DNA from 4 places in the Acidovorax sp. FHTAMBA genome. Region 1 is predicted to be linked to each of the others. Evidence: predicted binding sites of a transcription regulator. Region 1 holds the regulator's gene; each other region holds the start of a gene.
What was found. The regulator FNR, encoded in region 1, switches genes on or off when oxygen is low (the NO sensors DNR and NnrR bind a similar motif). The targets are predictions, from matches to a motif close to TTGATNNNNATCAA.

Region 1 (2,198 bases):
CCGAGAAGAGCCTCGCACCCGCGATGAAGGGCCGCAACCATGCGGCTACGCCAGCGCAAGACCAGCCGCGCTGATACACAACGGGCCCCTGCGGCTCATGGCTTGCAAGGGCTTACCCGGAGACAAAACAATGTGGACCCAACGGTTGATGTGGATTGCGTGGCCAGCGTTTCTGATGGCTGGTGTGCTGGAGATGCTGGTCTTTGCCATGGTGGATCCGCAAGATCTGCATTGGTTTGGGCAACCGCTCGCGCTGTCACGGCAGGGGGTCTACACGCTGGCCTTTTTTGCGTTCTGGGCGATCACGATGGCGTCCAGTGCGCTGACCACACTGCTGGCCATGTCACCCTTCGAGCTCAACCGTTGCCCTGTGCCGGAGGGGGAGCGCCCCGATGATTGCCGCAAGACGACTTCCTGCTCCTGAAGGGCTTGCAGGTTGCGGATGGCAGCGCAGTGTTGGCGGGTCAATGGCAGGCGGGCTGGTTGTTCACGATGCGCTTGAGTGCATCGGTTTCGAGAATGCGGACATGGCGCTGTTTGACCTCCACAATGCCTTCTTCCACGAACTTTGAAAAAGTCCGGCTCACCGTCTCGAGCTTCAGGCCGAGATAGCTGCCGATTTCCTCCCGGGTCATGCGCAGCACGAGTTCGGACTGCGAAAAACCTCGCGCATGCAAACGCTGAACCAGGTTCAGCAGAAAAGCTGCGAGGCGTTCTTCAGCACGCATGCTGCCCAGCAACAGCATCACGCCGTGCTCGCGAACGATTTCGCGGCTCATGATCTTGTGCACATGGTGCTGCAGCGCATTGACTTCACGCGACAGTTCTTCGATGCGGTCAAACGGCATGACACAGACTTCTGCGTCTTCCAAAGCCACCGCGTCACACGTATGGTGGTCATTCACGATGCCATCGAGGCCGATGATTTCGCCAGCCATCTGAAAACCCGTCACTTGGTCGCGGCCGTCTTCCGTAGCGACGCAGGTCTTGAAGAAACCGGTGCGGATCGCATACAAGGAGGTAAAAGACTCGCCGTTGCGAAAAAGCGTGCCTCCGCGCTTGATCTTCCTACGCACCGCAACAATTTCATCAATACGCTGAAGTTGCTCGTCGTTCAGGCCAACTGGCATGCACAACTCACGCAGATTGCAGTTGGAGCAGGCGACTTTGATGGTGAGCGGATTCATAAGCACAGGAACAGGTTGGATGTGAGCAAAGGCTCAATATGCCACCGCAGCGGCACTGTGGCGTACGGTTGGGCGACTGACTTACATCAAATTGTCGTCGAAGGGGTCAGTTCTTCGCTTGACGCAGGTCAAGGACAATGGCCTCAGCGTAAGGCACAGTTGCAGTGTACGCAAGGAAATCTCCCATGACCGTTGTCACACCCGACCTGTTGCGCCGCTTTGATGTGCCGGGTCCTCGTTATACCTCTTACCCCACTGCCGACCGATTTGTCGAGGCCTTCGGGAAGGATGACTATGCGCTTGCACTGGAGCAACGGCGCCTGGGCTCGATGGCGAAGGCCTTGCCGCTGTCACTGTATGTGCACATCCCGTTTTGCGAGTCACTATGTTACTACTGCGCCTGCAACAAGATCATTACCAAACACCATGACCGCGCGGAGGTCTATCTCCGCTACCTCAGTCGCGAGATCGACCTGCACACTGCCCACTGCGGGCTGGGCCAGGTCGTGAGCCAGTTGCACCTGGGGGGGGGCACGCCCACTTTCCTGACGGATGATGGGCTGCGTGAGTTGATGGCGATGCTCAAGCGAAGCTTCACGCTCGCGCCAGGCGGAGAGTATTCGATCGAGGTGGATCCGCGCACGGTCAATGCGGACCGCCTTGCGGTGCTGGCGGAGCTGGGTTTTAACCGCTTGAGTTTTGGTGTGCAGGACTTCGATCCGGAGGTTCAGAAAGCAGTCCATCGCATTCAGCCCGCAGAGCAGGTGTTCTCGCTGGTGGAGTCTGCGCGGTCACTGGGTTTTGAATCCATCAATGTGGATCTGATCTACGGACTTCCCCGCCAGACCCCAGAGTCCTTTGATCGTACCCTGGCCCAGGTCGCCCAACTACGGCCGGACCGCATCGCACTGTATGCGTATGCACATCTGCCCGAACGTTTCAAGCCACAGCGTCGCATCGCGTCGGTCGAGCTGCCCACTGCGGCGGGGAAAGTCTCGATGCTTTCCCGTT
Region 2 (2,198 bases), 1.1 Mb from region 1:
CGCCACCAGCGAGCCGAATCGGGTGGTCACCAACGGCATGAGCCAGTATTCGCGCAACGAGCGCAATGCCAACGCGGGCATGGTGGTGGGCATCGACCCGCGCGACTACCCGCAGGACGCGCAGGCGTTTGAAACCCATCTGGGCCAGACCCATGGCGTGGAGCGCCTGGCCCCCGGGCAATTCCACCCGCTGTCGGGCAGCGTGCTGCAGCGCCAGCTTGAATCCAACGCCTTTGTACTGGGCGGGCGTGACTACAGCGCACCGGGCCAGCTGGTGGGTGACTTCATCAAAGGCACGCCATCCAGCCAGCTGGGTGATGTGGAACCTTCCTACAAGCCGGGCGTGGCTCTGGGTGACCTGCACGCCGCCCTGCCCGGCTACGCCATCGAGGCCCTGCGCGAGGCGCTGCCGGTGTTCGGCCGCAAGATCAAGGGTTTTGACATGCACGACGCGGTACTGACGGGCGTGGAAACACGCACTTCGTCGCCGCTCAAGATCGGGCGCGGTGAGAACCTGCAGAGCCTGAACACGCCCGGCCTGTACCCCGCGGGCGAAGGCGCCAGCTACGCAGGCGGAATTTTGTCGGCCGGGGTGGACGGCATCAAGGTGGGTGAAGCCGTGGCGCGCAGCCTGCTGGGCACAGGCGCCGCATGACCACAGCGACCCTGGCGCGCCCCGGCGTGGCGCAGTTTGCCGCCGCTGCCCTGGCCATGGCAGCGGTCGTGCTGGCCTCCAACATCCTCGTCCAGTACCCCATCAACGACTGGCTGACCTGGGGCGCCATCACCTACCCGGTGGCCTTTCTGGTGAGCGAGCTGGTCAACCGCGCCCATGGGCCCGCCCAGGCCCGGCGCGTGGCGTGGGTGGGGTTTGCGGTGGCCGTGGCAGCCTCGCTGGTGCTGGCGCCAGCGCGCATTGCCGTGGCTTCGGGCACTGCCTTTTTGCTGTCGCAATGGCTGGACATTGGCGTGTTTGACCGGTTGCGGCAAGGCAGCTGGTGGCGCGCGCCACTGGTGGCCACGCTGCTCGCGGCCATGCTGGACACCGCCGTGTTCTGGAGCATCGCGTTTGCGGTCACCGAAGGGCCCTGGGTGACCTGGGCACTGGGCGATCTGGCCGTGAAGCTCGCCCTGGGCGTGGCGCTGCTGCTGCCGTTTCGCTTGCTCATCAGCCGTCAGCTGGCGCAGCGCGCCACCTGAAGGCCCACGCGCGAAAGCACGGACGCGGTGGCGCCCGGCGGGCTTCCGCGCTCGTCACTTGACTTGCATCAACGTGCGCACCGTGCAGCGCGCAACACTGGAAGCTTGTGCGGGTATCTCTGGAAAACGATCTGCGCAGATCGCTTTCGCCCCGCCGCACCGACCGGAGTCCTTCGATGTCCCTTGCCGTGCCCAGCCCCGCCCCTACCACCCCTTCGGGAAGTCTCACCAAACGGCTCGGCCTGCTCGGCGCCCTGGTAGCGCTGCTGCTGGTGCTGGCATTGCCCACGCCGGCCGGGCTACCGGTAGCGGGGCAGACCATGCTGGCCATCCTGGCGTTCGCCGTGATCGTGTGGATGACCGAGGCGCTCGAATATTCGGTCAGCGCGGTGGTGATTGCCGCGCTGATGGTGTTCCTGCTGGCCTACGCGCCCAGCGTGGCCAAACCCGCTGGCGCAGGCATGGGCACAGGCGCGGCGCTGAATCTGGCGCTCTCAGGATTTGCCAACAGTGCCGTCGCGCTGGTCGCTGCCGCATGTTTCATCGCGTCGGCCATGACGGCCACGGGGCTGGACCGGCGCATCGCGCTCACGGTGCTGTCCAAGGTGGGGGCCAAGACGCACCACATCGTGATTGGCGCCATGGTGGTGGGCTTTTTGCTGTCGTTCATCGTGCCCAGCACCACGGCCCGCGTAGCGTGCCTGATGCCGATCATGCTGGGCTTTGTGCTGGCCTTCAAGGTGGACCGCAAAAGCCGCTTCGCCGCGCTGCTGGTCATCACCACGGCGCAGACCGCCAGCATCTGGAACGTGGGCATCAAGACCGCCGCAGCGCAGAATATGGTGGCCATCGGATTCATCGAAAAGCAGCTGGGCGCGCAGATCACCTGGGGCGAATGGTTTGTGGCGGCGGCCCCGTTTGCCGCGCTGATGACGGTGGCGCTGTTTTTCATCATGACGCGCATGATGAAGCCCGAGATGAAGGAAATCGCGGGCGGG
Region 3 (2,198 bases), 240 kb from region 1:
CGTCCAGCCGGTGTCGCCATGGGCCAGCGATGCGTCGTTGCACAGCAGCGCGGCCTGGGCCACCGGCAACAGTGCCGGGTGCTCGCCCAGGGGTACGCTCTGCCCGCCCAGGTGAAAGCCGCCCTCGGGCGCGTAGCCCGTGCCGCTCACCTCGTACACCCGGTCGGCGGTGGCCACGCGCTGCACGGTCATGGCATTGCAGGTCAGCGTGCCGGTCTTGTCCGAACAGATCACGGTGACCGAGCCCAGCGTTTCCACGGCGGGCAGGTGCCGGATGATGGCGTTGTGCGTGGCCATGCGCCGCACGCCCAGCGCCAGCGTGATGGTCATGATTGCGGGCAGGCCTTCGGGGATGGCCGATGCGGCCAGCGCCACGGCCATCATGAACATCTCGGCCGGTGCCTGGCCGCGCCACCACACGCCAATGGCAAACGTGGCCACCACAAACACGCCGATCACCGCTGCCAGCCAGTGGCTGAACCGGGCAATCTGGCGCAGCAGCGGGGTTGTGGCCGCCTCCACCGTGGCCAGCAGGGCGCTGATGCGGCCCAGCTCGGTGCGGGCCCCCGTGGCCACCACCACGCCCACCACCGTGCCCGATGCGACCAGCGTGCCCGAATACAGCATCCCGCGCCGGTCGCCCACGGGCGCGTCGGCGGCCACAGCGTCGGGGGTTTTCTCACTCGGCACCGACTCGCCCGTGAGCACGGCCTCGTCTGCACGCAGGTTGCGGGCGTTGACGATGCGCAGGTCGGCCGGCACCTTGTCGCCCGAAGCCAGCATCACGATGTCGCCCGGCACCAGTTGCTCGGCCGCCACCATCTGGCGTTCGCCGCCGCGCAGCACCGAGGCCTGCAGCGACAGCATGCGCCGGATGGCATCCAGCGCCGATTCGGCCTTGCCCTCCTGCAGAAAGCCGATCACCGCGTTGATCACCACGGCCCCCAGCAGCACCCCCGTGTCCAGCCAGTGCCCGAGCGCCGCCGTCACCAGTGCCGACGCAAGCATCACGTAGATGAGCACGTTGTGGAACTGGTGCAGCAGCCGCAGCCACGCGGGCCGCCCGCGCGTCTGCGGCAGGCGGTTGGGGCCGTGCCGGGCCAGGCGCAGGGCGGCTTCCTCCACGGTCAGGCCCCGGTCGGCGCTAGCGCCCAGCTGCTGCAGCGCGGCGCTGGCCTCCAGGCTGTGCCAGACGGTGGCGGTGTCGGCCGGGGCGGCGGGGGGCGGTGTGGCGGGGGAGGGCGGCAGGTTCGTCGGGCTCATGGGTTGCTGGGCGTTCGGCGAAGAAGAACCCGGGGGCAGCGTATACCTGGCCCGGGCGCGGGGCGGTTTTTCAGTCTAGGGGCGTGGGCCTGTGGGGATTTGATGTGTGTCAAGGCGCGGGGCATTGGCGGGCCTGCGCGGCCAGGCATGGGCTGCGATCGAATCCCCAGTGGTGTGACCGTCGGCGAGGGAAATGCCGAGGGGGACAGCCTGTGCATCCCACAGGCAAAATGCTACTGATTAAATAGCTGCTGGCGCTTTATGGATAAGCGCCGGAGGCCAAAAACACTCAAAAATTAGAGTGCGGTTCCCGCGCTGCAAAGCGACGCCACCGCGTGGGCCACGGCCGTGCCGCTCAGCACCGCGCCCTCCAGCGTGGCGGGGTAGGGGCCTTGCGTGTAGTCGCCGCAGGCCCACAGGCGCGGGGCCAGGGCGCAGGCAGGGCGCTGCAGGGCGGGGGTGCAGGCGAAGGTGGCGCGCTTTTCCACCACGGTCTGCACGGGCCGCAGCCCGGCCAGGCCCAGCTGGCGGGCGGCCTGGTGCAGCACGCCCGCTTCGAGCGTGTCGCGCTCGCCATGGGCATCGCTCACCACAAACGCCAGCAGCCCGGCGGGGCCGCCCAGCTGGCCCCGGTCAAACACAAACTGCGCGGGCTGCCCCGGGCCCGGCCGCAGCGCCAGCATCGGCTGCGGCAACACGGCGGGGGCGCCCGGTGCGGCCTGGGCGTACACCGTGCCGATGGCGGTAAAGCGCAGCGCCTCGGCCGTGGTGGCCCAGGCGTCGAGGGTGCGCGCTTCGGGCGCGGGCAGGCTGGCCTGGGCGGCGCGGGCCAGGCGCGCCGCTTCGGTGCTGGAGGTGGCCAGCACCACGGCGTCAAACAGCTCGCCATCCACCCGCCAGCCTTGCGCAGTGCGCGCCAGGGCTTGCACGCGGCG
Region 4 (2,198 bases), 1.7 Mb from region 1:
CGCGGGGCGCGTGGTCTCCGGCTCGGACCTGCTCACGGTGCTGCCGCGTCACTTCGTTCCCGTCACCGGAATTGCAGACGCATTGGTGCAGAGGGCCCTCCCGTTGGATGTGCCTCCCGTACATGTGGACGCGCTCTGGCGCCGGCGCGGCCCCCAGCAGGCAGCGATGAACTGGCTGCTGCACGCCTTGGCGCGCTCCGCGCGGCGGACCTTCCCGGTCTAGCGCCCTGCCCGTAGACTCAGCGGTGCATGAACATTCAGCTGCTTTCCGACCTGCACCTTGAGGCGCATCCCCACTTCCTCCCTGAACCTGCGCCAGGCGCCGATGTTCTCGTCCTGGCCGGCGATGTGGGCTCATACCAGGAGGGTTCGCAGCTGGCCGATCAGGACTTTGGACTGGCCCGGTTCTCGCCTCTGCCACGAGGGGCCGGGTGGCCCACCCCGGTGCTTTTCGTACCGGGCAACCACGAATACGACGCGCAGGATTTTGATGAGGCCCACACGCGGCTGCGCAGCACCTGCGATCGTCTGGGCATTGCATGGCTGGAGCGTGAAACACTGGTGGTGGGGGGCGTGCGTTTTGTCGGCACCACCCTCTGGAGCGATTTCGATGCGCTCGCAGACCATGAGGGAAACACCGACCTGGGCAGGCGGCTGAAACTGCGCGAGAAGGCCTTCAGGGCCGCAAATTTCTACCTGCGCAAGACGGGCAGCACCCGCAACGCCGAGCCCTTTCTGGCCGAAGCCATTCGTGACCAGGCACTGGCCTGCCAGCAGTGGCTGGCTGACGCGCTCGCCGCTCCTTTTGCGGGGCCCACTGTCGCGGTCACGCATTTCGCACCGAGCCTGCTGAGCGCTGACCCGCGCTACGGCCTGGTGCCCGGCACTGCGGGCTTTTGCAACGCACTGGATCGCCTGCTGCCGCGCGCGCGGCTGTGGTTGCACGGGCATCTGCATGCCCCCAGCGACTACACGGTGCGGGGTGAGGCGCAAGACGGGACCCTGTGGCAGTGCCGCGTGGTGGCAAATCCCCTGGGCTATGCCCGCAAAGGCGAACAGGAGAGTTTCAAGCCCCAGTGCGTGATCGCCGTATGATCGCGCGGCGGCGCCTTGGACACCGCCGCGCGCAGGACAAAAACCATGACTCAGGTCAAGACAACAGGACCCCGCGCAGAGTAGTCTGCCCCATCCCATTTCGGAGAACCTCATGAATATCCTGCTCGCTGTCGATGGCAGCGCCTACACCAAGAAGATGCTGGCCTACCTGGCCACCCACGAGGAGCTGCTGGCCGGCACCCACCAGTACACCGTGCTGACCGTACAGGCCCCGCTGCCAACGCGCGCGCGTGCAGCACTGGGCAAGGAAGTGGTCGACACCTACCACGCTGAAGAGGCCGAAAAAATCCTCGCGCCCGTGGGCAAGTTTCTGGCGCGCCACGGCGTGGATGCCAAGCGCATTTTCAAGGTGGGCTCGGTGGGCGAGAACATTGCCAAGGTGGCTAACACCGGCAAGTTCGATCTGCTGGTGATGGGCTCGCACGGCCACGGCGCACTCGCCACGCTGGTGATGGGCTCGGTGACGACGCAGGTGCTGGCGAACAGCAAGGTGCCCCTGCTGATCGTGCGCTAGCCCCGCGAGCGTTCAGCGCCCCAAGAAGCCCTGCCACCGCGGGGCTTTTTTTTGCCCGAACGCGACCGATTGGTTAATGTATAACCATGTGGTTTACTTTTAAACCAATTGGTTATACATTCCCGTCACGCCCATCCTGGCGTGCTTTTTTCCACCCAACCCGAGGTGCACCCCATGAAGAAGACCCTGATTGCATTGGCCCTGACCGCAGGTGCCTCCCTGAGCGTGATGGCCCAGGACATCGTGGATACCGCCGTGAAGGCCGGCAACTTCAAAACCCTTGTGGCCGCCGTTCAGGCAGCCGGTCTGGTCGACACCCTGAAGGGCCCCGGCCCGTTCACCGTGTTTGCGCCGACCGATGAAGCCTTTGCCAAGATTCCCAAGGCAACGCTCGATGGCCTGCTGGCTGACAAGGCGGCCCTTACCAAGGTGCTGACCTACCACGTGGTGCCAGGCAAGGTGATGGCCAAAGACGTGAAAGCCGGTGCCGTGAAGACCGTGCAGGGCCAGGAACTCACGGTGTCCACCAGCATGGGCGTGATGGTCGACCAGTCCAAGGTCATCGCAA

Region 2: the regulator FNR is predicted to act here: its motif matches at 1,259-1,272, upstream of AAFF19_RS04885 (DASS family sodium-coupled anion symporter).
Region 3: the regulator FNR is predicted to act here: its motif matches at 1,363-1,376, upstream of AAFF19_RS08940 (cation-transporting P-type ATPase).
Region 4: the regulator FNR is predicted to act here: its motif matches at 1,141-1,154, upstream of AAFF19_RS01985 (universal stress protein).

The regions. Positions count from the first base shown of each region.
Region 1 is NZ_CP152407.1:2,144,181-2,146,378, forward strand. It holds gene AAFF19_RS10090 (FixH family protein) at 1-74, shown strand, start outside; gene AAFF19_RS10095 (hypothetical protein) at 131-424, shown strand; gene fnr (fumarate/nitrate reduction transcriptional regulator Fnr) at 465-1,187, opposite strand; gene hemN (oxygen-independent coproporphyrinogen III oxidase) at 1,373-2,198, shown strand, end outside.
Region 2 is NZ_CP152407.1:1,050,006-1,052,203, reverse strand. It holds gene AAFF19_RS04895 (NAD(P)/FAD-dependent oxidoreductase) at 1-655, shown strand, start outside; gene AAFF19_RS04890 (VUT family protein) at 712-1,200, shown strand; gene AAFF19_RS04885 (DASS family sodium-coupled anion symporter) at 1,377-2,198, shown strand, end outside.
Region 3 is NZ_CP152407.1:1,907,277-1,909,474, forward strand. It holds gene AAFF19_RS08940 (cation-transporting P-type ATPase) at 1-1,263, opposite strand, end outside; gene hpnE (hydroxysqualene dehydroxylase HpnE) at 1,560-2,198, opposite strand, start outside.
Region 4 is NZ_CP152407.1:435,667-437,864, reverse strand. It holds gene AAFF19_RS01995 (LysR family transcriptional regulator) at 1-223, shown strand, start outside; gene AAFF19_RS01990 (metallophosphoesterase) at 250-1,095, shown strand; gene AAFF19_RS01985 (universal stress protein) at 1,208-1,630, shown strand; gene AAFF19_RS01980 (fasciclin domain-containing protein) at 1,805-2,198, shown strand, end outside.